Regions from separate parts of the Rummeliibacillus sp. BSL5 genome, predicted to be linked through region 1. Evidence: riboswitches for the same ligand, from Rfam matches in the RefSeq annotation. Region 1 holds a riboswitch; each other region holds the start of a gene.
The links. Region 1 has a riboswitch for S-adenosylmethionine ahead of RCJ93_RS10205 (O-acetylhomoserine aminocarboxypropyltransferase/cysteine synthase family protein). Riboswitches for the same ligand answer to the same signal wherever they lie in the genome.
Positions count from the first base shown of each region.

Region 2: linked by a shared signal. The riboswitch ahead of RCJ93_RS11395 (methionine ABC transporter ATP-binding protein) and the one ahead of RCJ93_RS10205 (O-acetylhomoserine aminocarboxypropyltransferase/cysteine synthase family protein) in region 1 are both predicted to bind S-adenosylmethionine.
Region 3: linked by a shared signal. The riboswitch ahead of metK (methionine adenosyltransferase) and the one ahead of RCJ93_RS10205 (O-acetylhomoserine aminocarboxypropyltransferase/cysteine synthase family protein) in region 1 are both predicted to bind S-adenosylmethionine.
Region 4: linked by a shared signal. The riboswitch ahead of RCJ93_RS12390 (LLM class flavin-dependent oxidoreductase) and the one ahead of RCJ93_RS10205 (O-acetylhomoserine aminocarboxypropyltransferase/cysteine synthase family protein) in region 1 are both predicted to bind S-adenosylmethionine.

Region 1 covers NZ_JAVGCV010000001.1:2,058,454-2,062,669, forward strand. The annotation lists gene RCJ93_RS10195 (hypothetical protein) at 1-10, shown strand, start outside; gene RCJ93_RS10200 (homoserine dehydrogenase) at 180-1,166, opposite strand; gene RCJ93_RS10205 (O-acetylhomoserine aminocarboxypropyltransferase/cysteine synthase family protein) at 1,398-2,693, opposite strand; SAM riboswitch class I at 2,803-2,914, opposite strand; gene nfsA (oxygen-insensitive NADPH nitroreductase) at 3,091-3,822, shown strand; gene RCJ93_RS10215 (hypothetical protein) at 3,876-4,216, opposite strand, start outside.
Region 2 covers NZ_JAVGCV010000002.1:178,759-182,974, forward strand. The annotation lists gene RCJ93_RS11375 (arsenate reductase family protein) at 1-137, shown strand, start outside; gene gcvH (glycine cleavage system protein GcvH) at 216-599, shown strand; gene RCJ93_RS11385 (hypothetical protein) at 688-1,029, shown strand; gene RCJ93_RS11390 (thioredoxin family protein) at 1,044-1,352, shown strand; SAM riboswitch class I at 1,409-1,514, shown strand; gene RCJ93_RS11395 (methionine ABC transporter ATP-binding protein) at 1,604-2,629, shown strand; gene RCJ93_RS11400 (methionine ABC transporter permease) at 2,619-3,287, shown strand; gene RCJ93_RS11405 (MetQ/NlpA family ABC transporter substrate-binding protein) at 3,339-4,157, shown strand; gene RCJ93_RS11410 (LysR family transcriptional regulator) at 4,195-4,216, opposite strand, start outside.
Region 3 covers NZ_JAVGCV010000001.1:18,026-22,241, reverse strand. The annotation lists gene RCJ93_RS00170 (gamma carbonic anhydrase) at 1-490, shown strand, start outside; gene RCJ93_RS00165 (YiaA/YiaB family protein) at 534-953, opposite strand; gene metK (methionine adenosyltransferase) at 1,204-2,397, opposite strand; SAM riboswitch class I at 2,645-2,762, opposite strand; gene pckA (phosphoenolpyruvate carboxykinase (ATP)) at 3,041-4,216, shown strand, end outside.
Region 4 covers NZ_JAVGCV010000003.1:150,229-154,444, forward strand. The annotation lists gene RCJ93_RS12385 (ATP-grasp domain-containing protein) at 11-958, opposite strand; partial or broken gene RCJ93_RS12390 (LLM class flavin-dependent oxidoreductase) at 951-2,030, opposite strand; SAM riboswitch class I at 2,123-2,236, opposite strand; gene RCJ93_RS12395 (SDR family oxidoreductase) at 2,496-3,257, shown strand; gene RCJ93_RS12400 (helix-turn-helix domain-containing protein) at 3,810-4,216, shown strand, end outside.

The DNA.
Region 1 (4,216 bases):
GATTAAGTAGACGATAAAAGTATGTAGTGTATAGCTATAAATAGCATTCTACTCTTCAACCCAAAAGACTAAGAAGAGAAGTTATATAATGTAAAAGGATAGATGTATACAGGTCCACACTCCTGTTCATCTATCCTTTCTTTTTAAACCAATATTATGATAAATATCTTTTAATTGAGTTAAATTGAAATAGCAGTTTTAGTCTTTGTTAGCATATCTCCATAATCTTCCACCATCACGCTCGCAGTCGGAAGCATTCCCGCTCCTGGCCCTACAAGTGTTACGGTGCCTAGCAGATCCGCCTCAATGGCAACAGCGTTGTTTACTTCCTCAATTGAATAGAGAGGGTGACTCTGATCTATGAGCTCAGGTCTAACTGTCGCATGCACCTCGCCTGTTTTATAATTTTTTTGGACTAGTGCAATATGTCGGTAGCGCATGCCTTTTTCAGTTGCTTCTTTTACTTGTTGGGATGTGATTTCATTAATACCTTGTACTTTTACATCCTTCCAATCTGGCTGCTCTTTAAATGCTAGTTCACTGAGGATCATTAGTTTTCGAAAAGCATCTTGGCCTGATATATCGTTATAAGGATCTGCTTCAGCGTAGCCTAATTTCTGTGCATCTTCTAAAGCTTCCTCAAATGCCATTCCTCTGGCACGCATTTGGGTCAATATGTAATTGGATGTTCCATTTAATATACCTTGAATGCGCTGGACCTCATTGACACGAAGCAGATTTTGCATCGTTTTTATAACAGGAACGCCGCCTGCAACTGTTGCATCAAAACCTACCTGCACTCCCTGTTTCGCTGCTTTTTCCTGAAGTGATTTACCATGCTTAGAAAACATCACTTTATTAGCGGTGATAACGTTGCATCCCTTTTCAATAAGGCGGTCAAGGTATTGATATGCAGGTTCCTCTCCTACAATTGCTTCGAAAACAACATCAAGATTCGGAATATCCAGGATTTCCTCTATTTGATTTGTCAGCAACTCTTTAGCAGCGTGAGGACGTGGCTTATTCGGATTGCTTACGAGGATTTTTGCTACTTCTAGGTCGACACCTAGCATCCGTTTCAATTGACTGCGCTTTTCTGTTAATATGCGATAGACCCCCTGGCCAACTGTACCGAAACCTAATATAGCAACCTTTACCTTTTTCAAAAAACCGCCTCCATTCTCTTAATCAATTAATCTACATACTGATGATTTTAGCTTACACAGAGTATGTTTACAAGATAATTCCTCCCATAAAAGACATATGTATTTACAGTGTGTTCATTCAATTCAAAATGAAAAGAGTGACAAGACAATCCATCACTCTTTTCTTTATTTATTTAAAAATCTTAGGAAATGCTGCTATTTCCCTGAGGCGAAGTGAAACTCATTAACAAATTATTTTGCTGCAACTTTTGGGCTTACCTTTGTGAATGCTTCTTCTAGTGCAGAGATGATATCATCGATTGCTTCTAACCCAATAGATAAGCGAATTAATTCCTCTGGCACGCCTGATTTTTTCAACTCTTCACTGTTTAATTGTTGATGAGTAGTAGAGGCTGGATGAATAATCAATGAGCGGGCATCTCCTACATTTGCCACGTGGCAGAACAATTCGACATTGTCGATAAATTCGCGTCCAGCATCTCTGCCCCCTTTAATTCCAAATGTAAGAACAGAGCCATAACCATTCTTTAGATATTTTTTGGCAAGAGGAGCGAATTCGCTATCAGAGAAGCCGTTGTATCCTACCCATTCCACCTGAGGATGCTGACGTAAGTATTCAGCTACCTTTCTAGCATTTTCATTATGATAAGGCACACGAAGATGCAGTGTTTCAAGACCCTGTAATAACTGGAAGGCAGCATCTGGGCTAAGCGTTGGCCCAAAGTCGCGCAGCAATTGTACGCGCAGGCGTGTAGTGAAAGCTGCATTACTCACATCAATGCCATATCGGATGCCATGATAGGATTCATCTCTTTCTGTATAGTCAGGGAATTTACCTCGTGTCCAATCAAACTTGCCTGCATCCACCACAACACCACCGATTGTCGTACCGTGCCCGCCAATCCACTTAGTCGCAGAGTGAATCACAATATCAGCACCATATTCGATAGGATTGCATCCAATCGGTGATGCAAATGTATTGTCGATGATTAGAGGGATTTCGTGTCGATGGGCAACATCCGCAATACTTTCGATATCTGCTACTGAAAGACTAGGATTACCAATCGTTTCAACATAAATCGCTTTTGTATTTTTTTGGATTGCACCTTCAAAATCTTCAAGCTTCCGTTCATCTACAAATGTAGTATTGATTCCGTATCGTGGCAAAGTATTGGCAAATAAATTGTACGTTCCTCCATATACACTCGCAGCTGAAACTATATGATCACCAGCACGCGCTATATTTAAAATAGAAAATGAAATGGCCGCCATGCCTGATGATAAAGCAACCGCTGCTGTTCCACCTTCAAGCAGGGCTACTCGTTTTTCAAAGACATCAACAGTAGGATTCATGATTCGAGAATAAATGTTACCTGGCTCTTCCAAGGCGAATAATTTCCTTGCATGCTCTGTATCATTAAACCTATAGGCTGTAGTTCGGTATACCGGCACTGCAATTGCACCAGTTGTAGGATCAGGCGTTTGGCCTCCACGTACTGCTAAAGTCTCTTTACGAAATTCTGTCATTCTAATTCCCCCTAATATAGTTTGAGATGGAAATCTGAGGCATGTGGCAAGGATTTTCCAAAAGAAAAACCCTTCTTCACATAAGAAGAGGGTCATTAGCATTTTCCTCCCCTTATCTGTCAGATCCGCAATAAAGAATCTGTAGGAATTAGCACCATGTAAGATAACTTACTGGTTGCCGGGCATCGCAGGGCCTTTCCCTCCGCCACTCTTGATAAAGGTAATTTATTCTGTTCCATCTTGTTGTTGTAAGTATAGGTATTGCATTTTAAAAAGTCAATACTATTTTTTGATATTTCTAAATATTACATACAAGCGGATTCGTTTCGCTAGTCATTTCCTACAATTTCTCCTATAGTTAATTAAAGAAATCCACAAAATAGGAGTTGTTCTACAGATGGTTAAAGATTTATTGCGTAGCCATTCATCTGTTCGAAAATATACAGGTGAAGAGATACCAAAAGAGGTTGTACGAGATTTAATTGAAACAGCACAAATGGCTGCTACCTCACATTTCATCCAAGCATACAGTGTCATCTGGGTAACTGATGCTGACAAAAAGAAAAAATTAGGCGAGCTCTCTAACAATGAGTTCCAATTCAAAACAGCAGGTGCTTCTTTCTTATTCTGCGTTGACTTCAAGCGTTTGGAGGCTGCCGGCAAAAAGCAAGGTGTAGAAATTGTGGCTGATTCTGCTGAAAACCTTCTTGCAGGCGTAGCCGACGTAGCGCTATTTGCACAAAACTTTGTTATTGCTGCTGAATCAGAAGGATACGGTATTTGTTATATTGGCGGTGCGCGTAATAACCCAGCTGAGATCAGCGAATTATTCAATCTGCCTGAACACGTTTTCCCTATGTTCGCCATGACAATCGGAAAACCGACGAAAAGAAATGAAACAAAACCAAGACTTCCACTGGATGCCGTGCTGCATGAAAATAGCTATGATGAAGAAAAATACGATACATTACTTGATGAATATGATGCGACATTAGAAGAATACTACCAACATCGTTCATCGAATCAAAAAATGTCGAATTGGACAAAACAAATGGCTGATTTCTTAGTTGAACAGCGTCGTCCATTTATCAAAGACTTTCTTGCAACCAAAGGATTTACTTGGAAATAGAAAAAAGCTCTATAAGGTTTTTGGCTTTCGTCTACCTTATAGAGCTTTTTTAATTATTTTTCTTCGATTCCCTCTATAACCATTTCTTTTACTGGTAAAAAGACTTCGCTTGAATTCACATATTTCAGCTTTACAGTGTCACCTTCTTTCAGATAGACGGCGAGAGGAGCCACTTCTGAACTCACAATATAATTTTCTTTATTATCTAGCAAGAAGGAAACAGTAGTGAAATCCCCATTCTTTTCTTTATAAACGCGGACTACTTTTCCTTGAGCTTCTTTTTCTTCTGCTGCAGATGTTCCTTTTAACGAACTGTTGCCAATTCGGGAGATAATTGTTTTATATTGCCTTAATGCTTCATTTGGAGTTGCTGCAGATACTGAAAGTTCAGGCC
Region 2 (4,216 bases), on a different contig from region 1:
TAAAGGATATGAGCGAGGAAGACCAGCTTGCATTGCTTGCGTCAGACGGTATGCTTCTAAAGAGACCTATCGTTACAGATGGTCAAAAAATCACCTTAGGTTTTAAAGAAGAAGATTTTGAAAATACATGGAAGTAGCTTATAGAATTGCTTGTTTTTAGATAAGGATTATGTCAAAATTAATATGAATATAAATACATATTTGGAGGGGTAGAAATGAGTAATATTCCAGCAAGTTTGCGTTATTCAGAAGAGCATGAATGGGTGAAAACAGAAGACGGTAAAGTACGCATCGGCATTACAGAGTTCGCACAATCTGAACTTGGCGATATCGTATTCGTAGAACTTCCAGAAGTAGGCGACGAAATCGTAGCAGACGAACCATTTGGTAGTGTTGAATCTGTTAAAACAGTTTCAGAATTATACGCGCCAATCTCAGGTAAAGTAGTTGAAATCAATGGAGAGTTAGAAGACAGCCCTGAATTCGTTAACGAATCACCATATGAAAAAGCATGGATGGTTGTTGTAGAACCTTCAGATTCATCTCAAATCGATGCGCTATTATCTGCTGAACAATACGGCGAATTAATCGAAGAATAATCTTATTCAAGCGCCTCACTATTCTGTGTTGGCGCTTTTTATATCAACTGAGAATATCGTCTGACTATCCAATGAGGAGGTGCGGGCATTGCCTGATAAAGTGCTTATAGTAGAGGGAAGGCAGGATAAGCTTCAAATAGCACCTCTATTGACAGAAAGCATTCCAATTATATGCACCAATGGAACGATTAGCGCAAGCAAGCTAGAAGAGTTGCTAACCCCTTACGAACAATATGATTTATACACATTATTCGATGAAGATTACTCAGGCGACCGCTTGCGGGCACTGATGAAAAAAGAGTATCCAGAGGCATATCATTTGCGTACACTCTCCTTATATAGACAGGTAGAAACGACTCCAAGAAAATATTTGGCAAGGGTCTTGTTAGCAGCAGATTTCGAAATTGACCCTGCTTATTTTATAGAATAGGGATGATCCAATCGATGCAAGAATGGTCAATTGAAGAATGGGAAAACACGAAAAAAAGCGGCCAATTGTGCGCTTTTTATCTCTATACGCCCATGTGTGGTACATGCATGGTTGCCTCTAAAATGATGGAGGTCATCCAGCAGACATTCCCACAAATCCCAATGGGCAAAATCAATTTGAATTATGCTGAAGAACTGGCATATGAATATCAGGTGGAAAGTGTTCCTTGCCTGTTAATCGCTGAAGATGGTGAAGTGCATGACAAAATATACGCTTTTCAGTCTGTGTCATATTTGTTTGAAAAGTTTCAAAAAAAGGATTGACGAACAAAATTCAGCATGGTAAAGTAACTAGCATAACCTAATTAAATATTGCGTTGCTCTTATTAAGAGAGGTGGAGGGAAGTGCCCTATGAAGCCCGGCAACCGTCACAGTTTGTGATATGGTGCCAATTCACACAAAGTGTAAACTTTGGAAGATGAGAGAACGGTTTTCGTATAAATACAATACGTAAGGCCTTTCTGTTTATCTTTAACAGAAAGGCCTTATTTTTTTTGATGAAAGGGGTTTGGCTATGATTCTCTTAAAGAATGTACTAAAAAAATATAAAACAGCAAGTGGATCCCTTACAGCTGTCCAAGATGCCAATTTGACGATCAGAAAAGGTGAAATATTTGGAATTATCGGTTACAGCGGTGCTGGTAAGAGTACAATGATTCGTTTGTTAAACGGGTTGGAAAAACCGACTTCAGGCACCGTACAAGTGAGCGGGTACGATATATCCACCATTAAGGGAAAAGAGCTGAGACAGGCAAGACAGAAGATCAGCATGATATTCCAGCATTTCAACCTGCTATGGTCGCGGACTGTGGAAGAAAATATCGCCTTCCCTCTTGAAATAGCGGGCGTTGGAAAAGAGGCACGCCAAAAGCGAGTAAGCGAATTAGTTGAAATGGTTGGCTTAAAGGGAAGAGAGAAAGCCTATCCATCCCAATTGTCAGGTGGGCAAAAACAGCGCGTAGGTATTGCAAGGGCATTAGCCAATAATCCAGAAGTGTTGCTTTGTGACGAAGCAACCTCAGCGCTTGATCCGGAAACAACAGATGCGATCCTAGATTTGCTTTTAGACATTAATGAAAAGCTGGGCATTACAGTTGTGCTTATTACACACGAAATGCATGTTATCCGCAAAATCTGTCATCGAGTGGCCGTGATGGAGGCTGGACAAATCGTAGAGCAAGGTAATGTTCTAGAAGTGTTCCAATCGCCAAAAGCAGACATCACAAAAAAATTCGTTTCTCAGGTAACAGAATCGGCAGAACATAAAGAATCGATTTCACAAATGCTGGATGATCCAAACAGCCAATTAATTCAGCTGACATTTGTCGGCAAGAAAGCTGAGCAGCCAGTGATTTCACATCTGATTCGCACATTCGATGTGGATGTAAATATTGTGCACGGAAATATTTCCGCTACCAAAAGCGGTCCATATGGCACACTGATCGTTCGCATTGCAGGCAATGAAGAAAATATAAATAAAGCCATTAAATACTTAGATGGGGAAGACGTTAAATCGGAGGTGATCCAACATGCTAACTAAGTTATTTCCAAATGTGGATTGGCTAGCAATGTGGGAAGCAACACAGGAAACTATTTATATGACAGTAGTCTCAACTGTGTTCACCTTTGTCATTGGACTTTTATTAGGAATTATCCTATTTTTGAGCAGTCCCAATCAATTATGGGCAAATAAACTAGTCAATTGGCTGACCGGATCAGTCGTGAATATTTTCCGCTCTATTCCATTTATTATCCTGGTCATCCTCCTTATCCCATTTACTAACATGCTATTGGGAACGATTCGAGGAGCGAACGCAGCATTGCCGGCATTAATTATCGGTGCTGCACCTTTCTACGCGAGACTAGTATTGATTTCTTTCCGGGAGATTGATAAAGGGGTGATCGAGGCAGTCAGATCTATGGGCGCTAAAACAAGCACATTGATTTGGAAAGTCTTAATCCCAGAATCATGGCCAGCTTTAATCTCTGGCATTACAGTGACAGCTGTAGCATTAGTCGGCTATACAGCAATGGCGGGCATCATTGGAGCAGGAGGCCTAGGCGACTTAGCCTTTTTAGATGGATTCCAACGTAGCCGTACCGACGTCGTATTCGTTGCCACTGTGTTTATATTAGTCATCGTGTTTGTTATCCAAATAGTGGGTGACTTTATTACAGCAAGGCTTGATAAACGATAATTTGGTTGAACCGTTCAGACGTTCACATAAAACGAAAGGGAGTTATGAAAAATGAAGAAACTTGTAGCAGGAATTCTTACCGCATCGTTGGCACTTAGCCTAGCAGCATGCGGAAACAAAGACAAAGCAGCATCAGACAAAGAATTGGTAGTGGGTGCATCTAATACGCCTCATGCCATCATTTTGGAAAAAGCGAAGCCAATTCTTAAAAAAGAAGGCATTGATTTGAAGATTGAAAAATATCAAGATTATGTGTTGCCAAACAAAGATTTAGATAATGGTGATCTTGATGCCAACTACTTCCAACACATTCCGTATCTTGAAGAGCAAATGAAAGATAATAACTATGATTTTGCGATTGCCGGCAAAATTCACATCGAACCAATCGGCGTCTATTCACAAAAATATAAATCACTTGATAAGTTGCCAGATGGAGCGACTATTCTAATCTCCAACTCTGTGACTGACCAAGGTCGTACACTTCAATTGCTTCAAGCAAACAAGTTGATTACGCTTAAAAAAGGTGTAGATCCTACTAAAGCAGTCATTAAAGATATTGATGAAAATCCGAAACACTTAAAAATCGATGGCGGCACTGCACCTGAAATGCTAGTGCAAATGTACAAAAACGGGGAAGGCGATGCAGTTGTCATCAACTCTAATTTCGCCATTGATGCTGGTTTAGTCCCAACAAAAGACGCTATTGCTATTGAAAGCTCTGATTCACCATATGTAAACGTAGTAGCAGTGAAGAAGAAAAATAAAGACAACAAAGCAGTGAAAAAACTAGTAGATGCCCTGCATTCAAAAGAAATCCAAGACTTCATTACGAAAGAATGGAAAGGGTCAGTTGTACCGGTCTCTAAATAAAACAAAAAGGTGTAAGCATTTAATGCTTACACCTTTTTTATAATTTAAATTGCGACAGC
Region 3 (4,216 bases), 2.0 Mb from region 1:
CGATCCTTCTGTTTTCATAGGAGATCATGTCGTTATCACTGGCGATGTGACAATTGGACCACACTCATCTGTATTTTATAACACAGTGATTAGAGGTGATGTATCCCCTACTATTATTGGAAGTAAAGTGAATGTACAAGATTTGTGCTGTTTACACCAAAGTCCCGGCCGACCGCTTGTCCTTGAAGATGAGGTAACAATTGGCCATCAAGTGACACTACATAGCTGTCATGTAAAAAAAGGTGCGCTTATAGGTATGGCATCCATTGTTTTAGACGGCGCAGAAATTGGCGAGGGAGCATTCATCGGGGCAGGAAGCCTTGTGACACAAGGCAAAGTAATACCTCCGAATACGATGGCTTTCGGACGACCAGCTAAAGTTGTACGGGAATTAACTGATGAAGATAAAAAAGACATGGTCCGCATTATCAACGAATATCATGAAAAGGGCCAATTCTATAAATCTGTCCAACAAAATTCAGAAAGATAATAAAAAGATGGCTTCTCTCAAAAGGGAGGCCATCTCTTTACTTTTATTCTTCTTGTTCCTCTCCATTGATGTTGCCTTTGAGTGACTTACCATATTGTCTGTCACGAATTTCCTTTGATAGCGCGAAAGAGGTGTATAAGACAAATATGATCCCTAACCAATAGTATCCCTTTTCGACAAGCTCCCATTCTGTATTCCAAACACTTATCATCCCTATTCCAAATGAAGCAATCGTTGATAAATAACAAAGGAGCAAATATTCTTTTGTTACTTTAATTCCGTCGTGCCGATCGCGAATTGTCTTTACAAGTGAAAAAGCAGAAAAAGTAATCCACCCCAACAAAATAGTATAGAATCCTCGCTCAACAAGTTGCCAATCTGTATTCCAAATCGCAACTAAGACAAAACCAAAGCCGGTTAAAAAAGCAGCCCATGTGAGAAAAAAGAATTCATTTGTTTTCAACCATCTCTCCTCCTTGAACTTCTTATTAACTTATTCAAAGAGAGAAAAGGTTATGAACCGAAATTATATTCATCTCTGTGTGCACGGTTTTTATTTTGTCTTCATTTTATTTTTAAAGAATGGTTTGTTCACACCCTATTAAGAATAATGGAGAATAAAAACAAAAAACCCTATCACAAATGTGACAGGGTTCTCATAAGAATCAGCTTATCGCTTCATGGAGGAAAAACCTCCATAGTATGAATTCAATTTATTTAAACTTAGCTTTCAATTCTTCAGCTTTATCTGTATTTTCCCAAGGTACATTTAAATCAACACGACCGAAGTGCCCATAAGCCGCTGTTTGTTTATAGATTGGACGGCGAAGATCAAGCATTTTAATAATGCCTGCAGGACGCAAATCAAATGTCTCACGCACGGCTTCTACTAATTCGCTTTCTGTGACCTTTCCTGTACCAAATGTGTCTACAGAGATAGAAACTGGCTGAGCTACACCGATCGCATATGCTAATTGAACTTCTGCGCGCTCTGCTAAGCCTGCAGCTACAATATTTTTAGCTACATAACGTGCTGCATATGCTCCAGATCGGTCCACTTTTGTTGCATCTTTCCCTGAGAATGCACCGCCGCCATGACGCGCATACCCACCGTATGTGTCGACGATGATTTTGCGACCTGTAAGACCTGCATCCCCTTTTGGTCCACCAATTACAAAGCGGCCTGTTGGGTTAATGAAGTATTTTGTGTTTTCATCCAGTAATTCAGCTGGCACTACATTATTGATTACTGTTGATTTAAGATCTTGTTGAATTTGTTCTAAGGTTACATCTTCATCATGTTGAGTTGAGATAACAATTGTATCCACACGCACTGGATGGTTGTTTTCATCATACTCAATTGTTACTTGTGTTTTTCCATCCGGACGCAAGTATGCAAGTTGACCAGTCTTGCGAACCTCTGTTAAACGACGTGCCAATTTGTGCGCTAAGCTGATTGGAAGCGGCATTAACTCAGGTGTTTCATTGCAAGCATAGCCGAACATCAACCCTTGGTCCCCTGCACCAATTGCTTCGATATCTGCATCTGACATTTTTCCTTCACGAGCTTCCAGTGCTTGGTCTACACCTTGTGCAATATCAGGTGATTGTTCGCCAATTGCTACAAGTACTGCTAGGTTTTCTGCATCGAAACCGTATTTACCGCGTGTGTAACCAATTTCAGCTACTGTATCTCTTACAATTCCTTTGATGTCAACGTATGTTGAAGTCGTCACTTCTCCTGCAACAAGGACAAGGCCTGTTGTGACAGTTGTTTCACATGCAACTCGCGCATTCGGGTCTTTTGCAATAATGGCATCTAAAATGGCATCCGAAATTTGGTCACAAATTTTATCTGGATGTCCTTCTGTTACGCTTTCTGAAGTAAATAATCTTCTGTTAGTCATTTGGTTGGTTTCCTCCTAAATCAACGAGATCCTCTCGAAAGTGATACGGTACTCATTACCCATGTCCGTTTAAATGGATTAAACGCCAAGCTTTAGCTGCTTTTTAAACACGAGGATATAGAAAGTGCCCTTACATACATGCTATATATTAATATGAAACAAAATCAATTTGCCTCAATTTTTACACAAAAAAACCTTTCGCTCATTCGCACAATGAGGAAAGGATATGTTTCGTAAGCACCTTTCACTCTTATCGTTCAAGGAATATTCCTTGCATCAGATTAGCACCAGCACATTTAACACTTGATAAAATGCAGGTTGCCGGGTTTCTTAGGGCCTGACCCTCCACCAGCTCGGGATAAGAGTATCCGTTCTATAGCATATAGTAAGCGAATTGAACAAGAAAGTCAAATTTTCGATGAAAAATAAAGAAAAAAGTTGATTTTTGATGAATTTTGTTGTGTGATGTAGTTAAGCGTTTTCGTAAAGTAAATTAATGAATTAATTTATATAGAAAACTTTTAAAAAATAACGAGTTATTAGTATAGACTAATACGCTTAATGTGTTATACTAATTCTCGAAATGATTAATACTCACCCACTTAGCAAGGGTAATAATATAAAAAGGATGGTACGTACACAGATGAATTCAGTAGAAATTGCGAATGAACTGAATGATTTATTACAAGGGCGCAATATTTTAGAACAGCTTTCAGTTCCACAATTAGTGGAAAAAGCAACTTCACGTGGAGAAGCAATCTTAACGGTAGATGGTGCTGTTCGCGCAGTAACTGGCAAATATACAGGACGTTCTCCTAAAGATAAATTTATGGTAGAAGAAGAATCCTCTAAAGACAAAATTGATTGGGGCAAAATCAATCAACCTATTTCTTCAGAAGTTTTCGATTCATTATATACGAAAGTAGTAGACTATTTAAAAGAAAAAGAAGAAATTTTTGTTTTCAAAGGATTTGCGGGTGCTGACCCTTCATCCCGTCTTGGCATTCGTGTTGTGAACGAATTCGCATGGCATAATTTATTTGCACATCAATTATTCATCCGCCCTACAGCTGAAGAATTAGAAGAACATGAAGCAGATTTCACTATTGTTTCTGCTCCTACCTTTAAAGCTGATCCAGCAGTAGACGGAACATCTTCTGAAACATTCATTCTCGTATCTCTAGAAAAACGCATTATTTTAATCGGCGGCACAGAATATGCTGGCGAAATGAAAAAATCAATCTTCGGCATTATGAATTACCTATTACCACAACAAGGTATTCTGTCTATGCACTGCTCTGCAAATGTTGGTGAATCAGGCGATGTAGCATTATTCTTCGGCCTATCCGGTACAGGTAAAACGACTTTATCTGCTGACAGCAATCGCAAATTAATTGGTGATGATGAGCACGGCTGGTCAGACAATGGAGTATTCAATATTGAAGGAGGCTGCTATGCGAAAACAGTCAACCTTTCTGCTGAAAAAGAACCTGAAATCTATAATGCTATCAAATTTGGCACAGTGCTTGAGAATGTAACGATTGATCCAGAAACACGTATACCTGACTATGATGATACTACATTAACTCAAAATACACGTGCTGCATACCCAATCCAAAATATCGAAAATATTGCAAGTCCATCTGTAGGTGGTCACCCTAAAACAATTATTTTCTTAACAGCTGATGCGTTTGGCGTATTGCCTCCAATCAGTAAATTAACAAAAGAGCAAGCGATGTATCATTTCTTATCTGGCTTCACTTCCAAAATTCCTGGAACAGAACGCGGTGTCGTAGAACCAGAACCAGTATTCTCTACA
Region 4 (4,216 bases), on a different contig from region 1:
ACTCGCTAGCCTATACAGTCACTTCCAATTTTTTAAGCTCTCCACCTAAATACTTAGCTATTTCAAGCATTCCATAAATACCTCTGTTGGCTTCCGCTTCACTGTTGTAATTGGTATTTGTATTAATATCATATGTGTAAATATGACCTTCTTTATCTTGGATAAACTCTATACCTGCGATTTTTATATCATTGGCTGCTAGCAGACGTTCATATTTCTCAAAAATAGGATGTTCAAAGCCTTCTCTAATCTGGAATTTTGCAGGTTTGGCGCTTTCTTCTCCAACAGGGCAGAAAAGATCATCAATTGCACATGCATCGGCAGGACATAATTCAAAGCCTTCAGAAGTATCCACCCGAACAGCATAAAAATACTTTCCACCAATAAATTCACTACGTGTAATAATAGACTCAGGAGACTCGATATATTCCTGCAGCAATGTAATTCCATCGACTGGTTCCTCAAAGCTATCACTATCAATATAGTTTTGCAGGGCCTCTACAGACGTAAAAAGTTGTACCCCAAGCCCTTTTCCAGCTCGGTTATGCTTTGTTATAAATTTCTTTGAGCCAAATGCCTCTGCTGCTTTCAGAATTTCTTCTCTTCCTACTGCAGCAATTGTTTTCGGTGTTTTGATGCCGTACTTCTCTAGTTCTAAGTACTGTAAGACCTTACTTACCTCTAGCTGAAGGGCACGGCTTCCATTGATCACTACTCTGCCATGGTGCTCCAACCAAGAGAGAACAGCACTTGTTAACTCTGGAGCAAATCGGTTGCCTCGTGTATGAGATGAAGCACTCATGCGATTGTAAAAAATCCCTTCAGGTGGAACAGATGTAAGATCAACTGTCCCTTTTACAAGATTCCAATCTTCATAAGGAAGTTCTAACTCTTCTAATCTTTTAAATAGATGTTCTGTCCATTCACTATTCTCATGAATTACGTATATTTTAGACATGATATTCCTGCCCCCTGCTTTTGTTTTCTATGATTGTGGACCTTAATTCTTCCACTTTCGGCATAACCTGTTTCGAAAAGCGCTCCAGTTCCTCTAGCTGTGGAGAACATTGTAATAGTAGCAAATTAACTCCTGCTTCCTCAAAGGCTATGATTTGATTCGCAATGTGCTCAGGTGTGCCAACTAAATTTGGTCGGATTCCGCGATTAGATACTGAATAATCCTGTAACTGAATTTGATGTTCAAGCTCTGACTTAGATGTAAAGTCTTTAAAGCCTACATATCCACTTAGATTGTTCACCGTTGTAATTCGCTTTAATTCTTCTTGCGCTTCTTCTTCCGTATCACGGCAAATCACATAGGCTGCCATTCAAATGGTTTTAAAGGGCTCACGACCAGCTTCTTTTCTACGCGACTTCATATCAGAAATCTTAGCCTTCGCTTCCCCTACTGTATGACCATGAATGACATAGGCATCACATAGCGATGAAATGATTTGTTTACCTTTTTCACTTTCCCCGCCAGCATATAAAATTGGATGAGGACATTGCACTGGTTTAGGCGAAAGCTTTGCTTGCTCTATTTGATAAAACTTCCCCTGATAAGAAAATGTATCTTCCGACCATAAGCCTTTCAATATTTCAATAAACTCGGCCGTTCTATCATAGCGCTCGTCATGTTCGGTAAAATCGCCGCCATATTGTTTCGCCTCTTCTGCCCACCAGCCCGAAACTACATTTAATGTGAAACGTCCCTTGCTAATATGATCAATAGTTGCCGCCATTTTTGCAGTTACAGCAGGATTATGAAATACGGGGCGAACGGCTGCCATGATCTCAATTTTTTCTGTTACTGCTGCCAAAGCTGCCGCCGTAGACCATGCCTCTAACGAATCTTGGTCAGTGCCTTTAATATCATTTAAATATAGTTCTGCGATTAATGTTGTATCATATCCCCATTTTTCTGCTGATTGAATGATTGTTTTCGCATACTCATACGTGGGTGGCATATTTTCTTCCTCTACATTTCTTAACCAACCACCAAAAATAGGCAACCAAAATCCGTACTTCATTTCTCCACTCCTTTTCCCCCTGCTATTTATACAAATAAAAAAGTCTCCTCCCGAGATAGGGAAAGAGACTTTTAACAAAACAAGTTTGTCTTCTCCTATCTTCCAAGCTATATGCCTGATGGAATTAGCACAGTATTCTACTACATTAGTAGAACCTGTTGCTGAGGTTTCAAAGGGCCATGTCCCTCCACCTCTCTGGATAGATCGAATTATTTGATTTTTGAAATTTCAACTTAAAATGAATATTACCCATAATATGAACCATTGTCAATAGATTATGCCATTAATTCTTACTAAGTTAATAAGAAAAGGAGGTTTATTAAATTTTCTTAGCCTTTGAACGATGTTAATCCCTATAGTAAGTGGGTAGTATTAGGATATACTACCATGGGCTACTGAAAAATTGTCAGTACAGCATACTGTATTTTTATCAGAATCACATGCTATTAGAAAAGAGGAATTACATTGAAACTTTCAGGAAATACAATCCTTATCACAGGCGGAAGTTCTGGAATTGGCTTAGCTTTTGCAGAACGATTTTTAAAAGCAGGAAACAAAGTCATCGTTACAGGACGGAGAGAAAATGTTCTTCAGCAGGCAAAAGAAAAGTTCCCAGAGCTGATCATTCATCAAAGCGATGTAAGCATGGAATCTGAGCGCATTTCCCTATTCGAATGGGTAACAGAAAACTATCCCGAAGTGAATGTGTTAGTGAACAACGCAGGAATGCAACAACGCTTTAACATATTAAAGGCAGATGCAAAGAACGATTGGGCTTATTTCAATCAAGAAATCACCACCAACATTGAAGCGCCATTCCATATGACCATGCTTTTTGTACCCTATTTCGCTAAAAAAGAAGAAGCTACTTTTATCAACATTACATCTGGGTTAGCTTTTACCCCGATGGTCATCGCGCCAATCTATTCAGCTACGAAGGCAGCATTCCACTCCTTTACGATGAGCTTGCGTCACCAGCTTGCCGAAACAGGTATAGAAGTGATTGAAGTTGCCCCTCCAGCAGTCAACACAGATCTAGGCGGTGCCGGACTGCATACAAATGGTGAGCCATTAGATGAATTCGCAGATGGCATTTTCAAGGGCTTACGAGAAGGCAAACAAGAAATCGGGTACGGCTCTTCCGTTGAACGGCTCCGCATGCCACGAGATAAGTCAGATGAGCATGTAGCCAATATGTATAATGCCATGAAACATACAATTGAATAACATGCTTGAATAAAAAAACTCGCCACAATCGGCGAGTTTTTTTCTGTACCATTGGTAAACCAATCCTTCAAATTATTTTAAGAATCACGGACATGAGTACAGATCGAAAACCGTTTACTTCATAGAATACTAATGTGTGAGATACACAATAACAAAAGAGCGGTAAACAGCACGACAAACAAGATGCTCTAGCGAAAACAAAAATAGTTACTACTGGAGAAGCATTATCTAATCGCATTCAATACGTAGTAAATGATTTTGTAAGAATTAAAGCAGTATCTAATAAAATACGTGGTCGTGATAACGCTCTTGCACAAAACATTTAAAAAAATGTATAAACAATGTCAACCCATTCATTCAAATACCATCTCATCCCATTCAGATTATCATCTTATGTAAAATAAATTCGCATCTCACACATTAAATTGAGGAATGTACAACAAATTGTTGTACATTCTTCTTTATATTGTAAACAAAAATATTTTTTATTTTATGTCCCCTTTTCCCTACTTTCTTCTATTTACTTTATAAAAGCAGAAAGAAGGAAAAAACATGGCACGTTTTGAATATTTAGCACCTTATACATCTTTTACAACTGTACAAGAAATGGACGAGCAAGTGGAACAACACATCCGCAAGCATTACTACAATTTGACCCCATCCGATAAGGCCGTTCTCTATAAAATGGCTTCGCATGCATTGGATTATCCAGGTGCCTGCCACTTAAAGGCACAAACAATTTCAAGTGCTTTAGGCATTTCTGTAAGAACTGTGTTCCGCACGCTCAAACGTTTAGAAGAGTTACAGATTATCAAACGCATCCAAACAAAAAAGATGAATGGCATCAAAGGCGCCAACATCTTTTCTATTTTACCTTGTGATGACACATTGGTCGTGGCACATCAAGAAGAAGCTGAAACCCCTTGCGAGAGTAAGGTAGAAGCAGTGCAACTGGAACA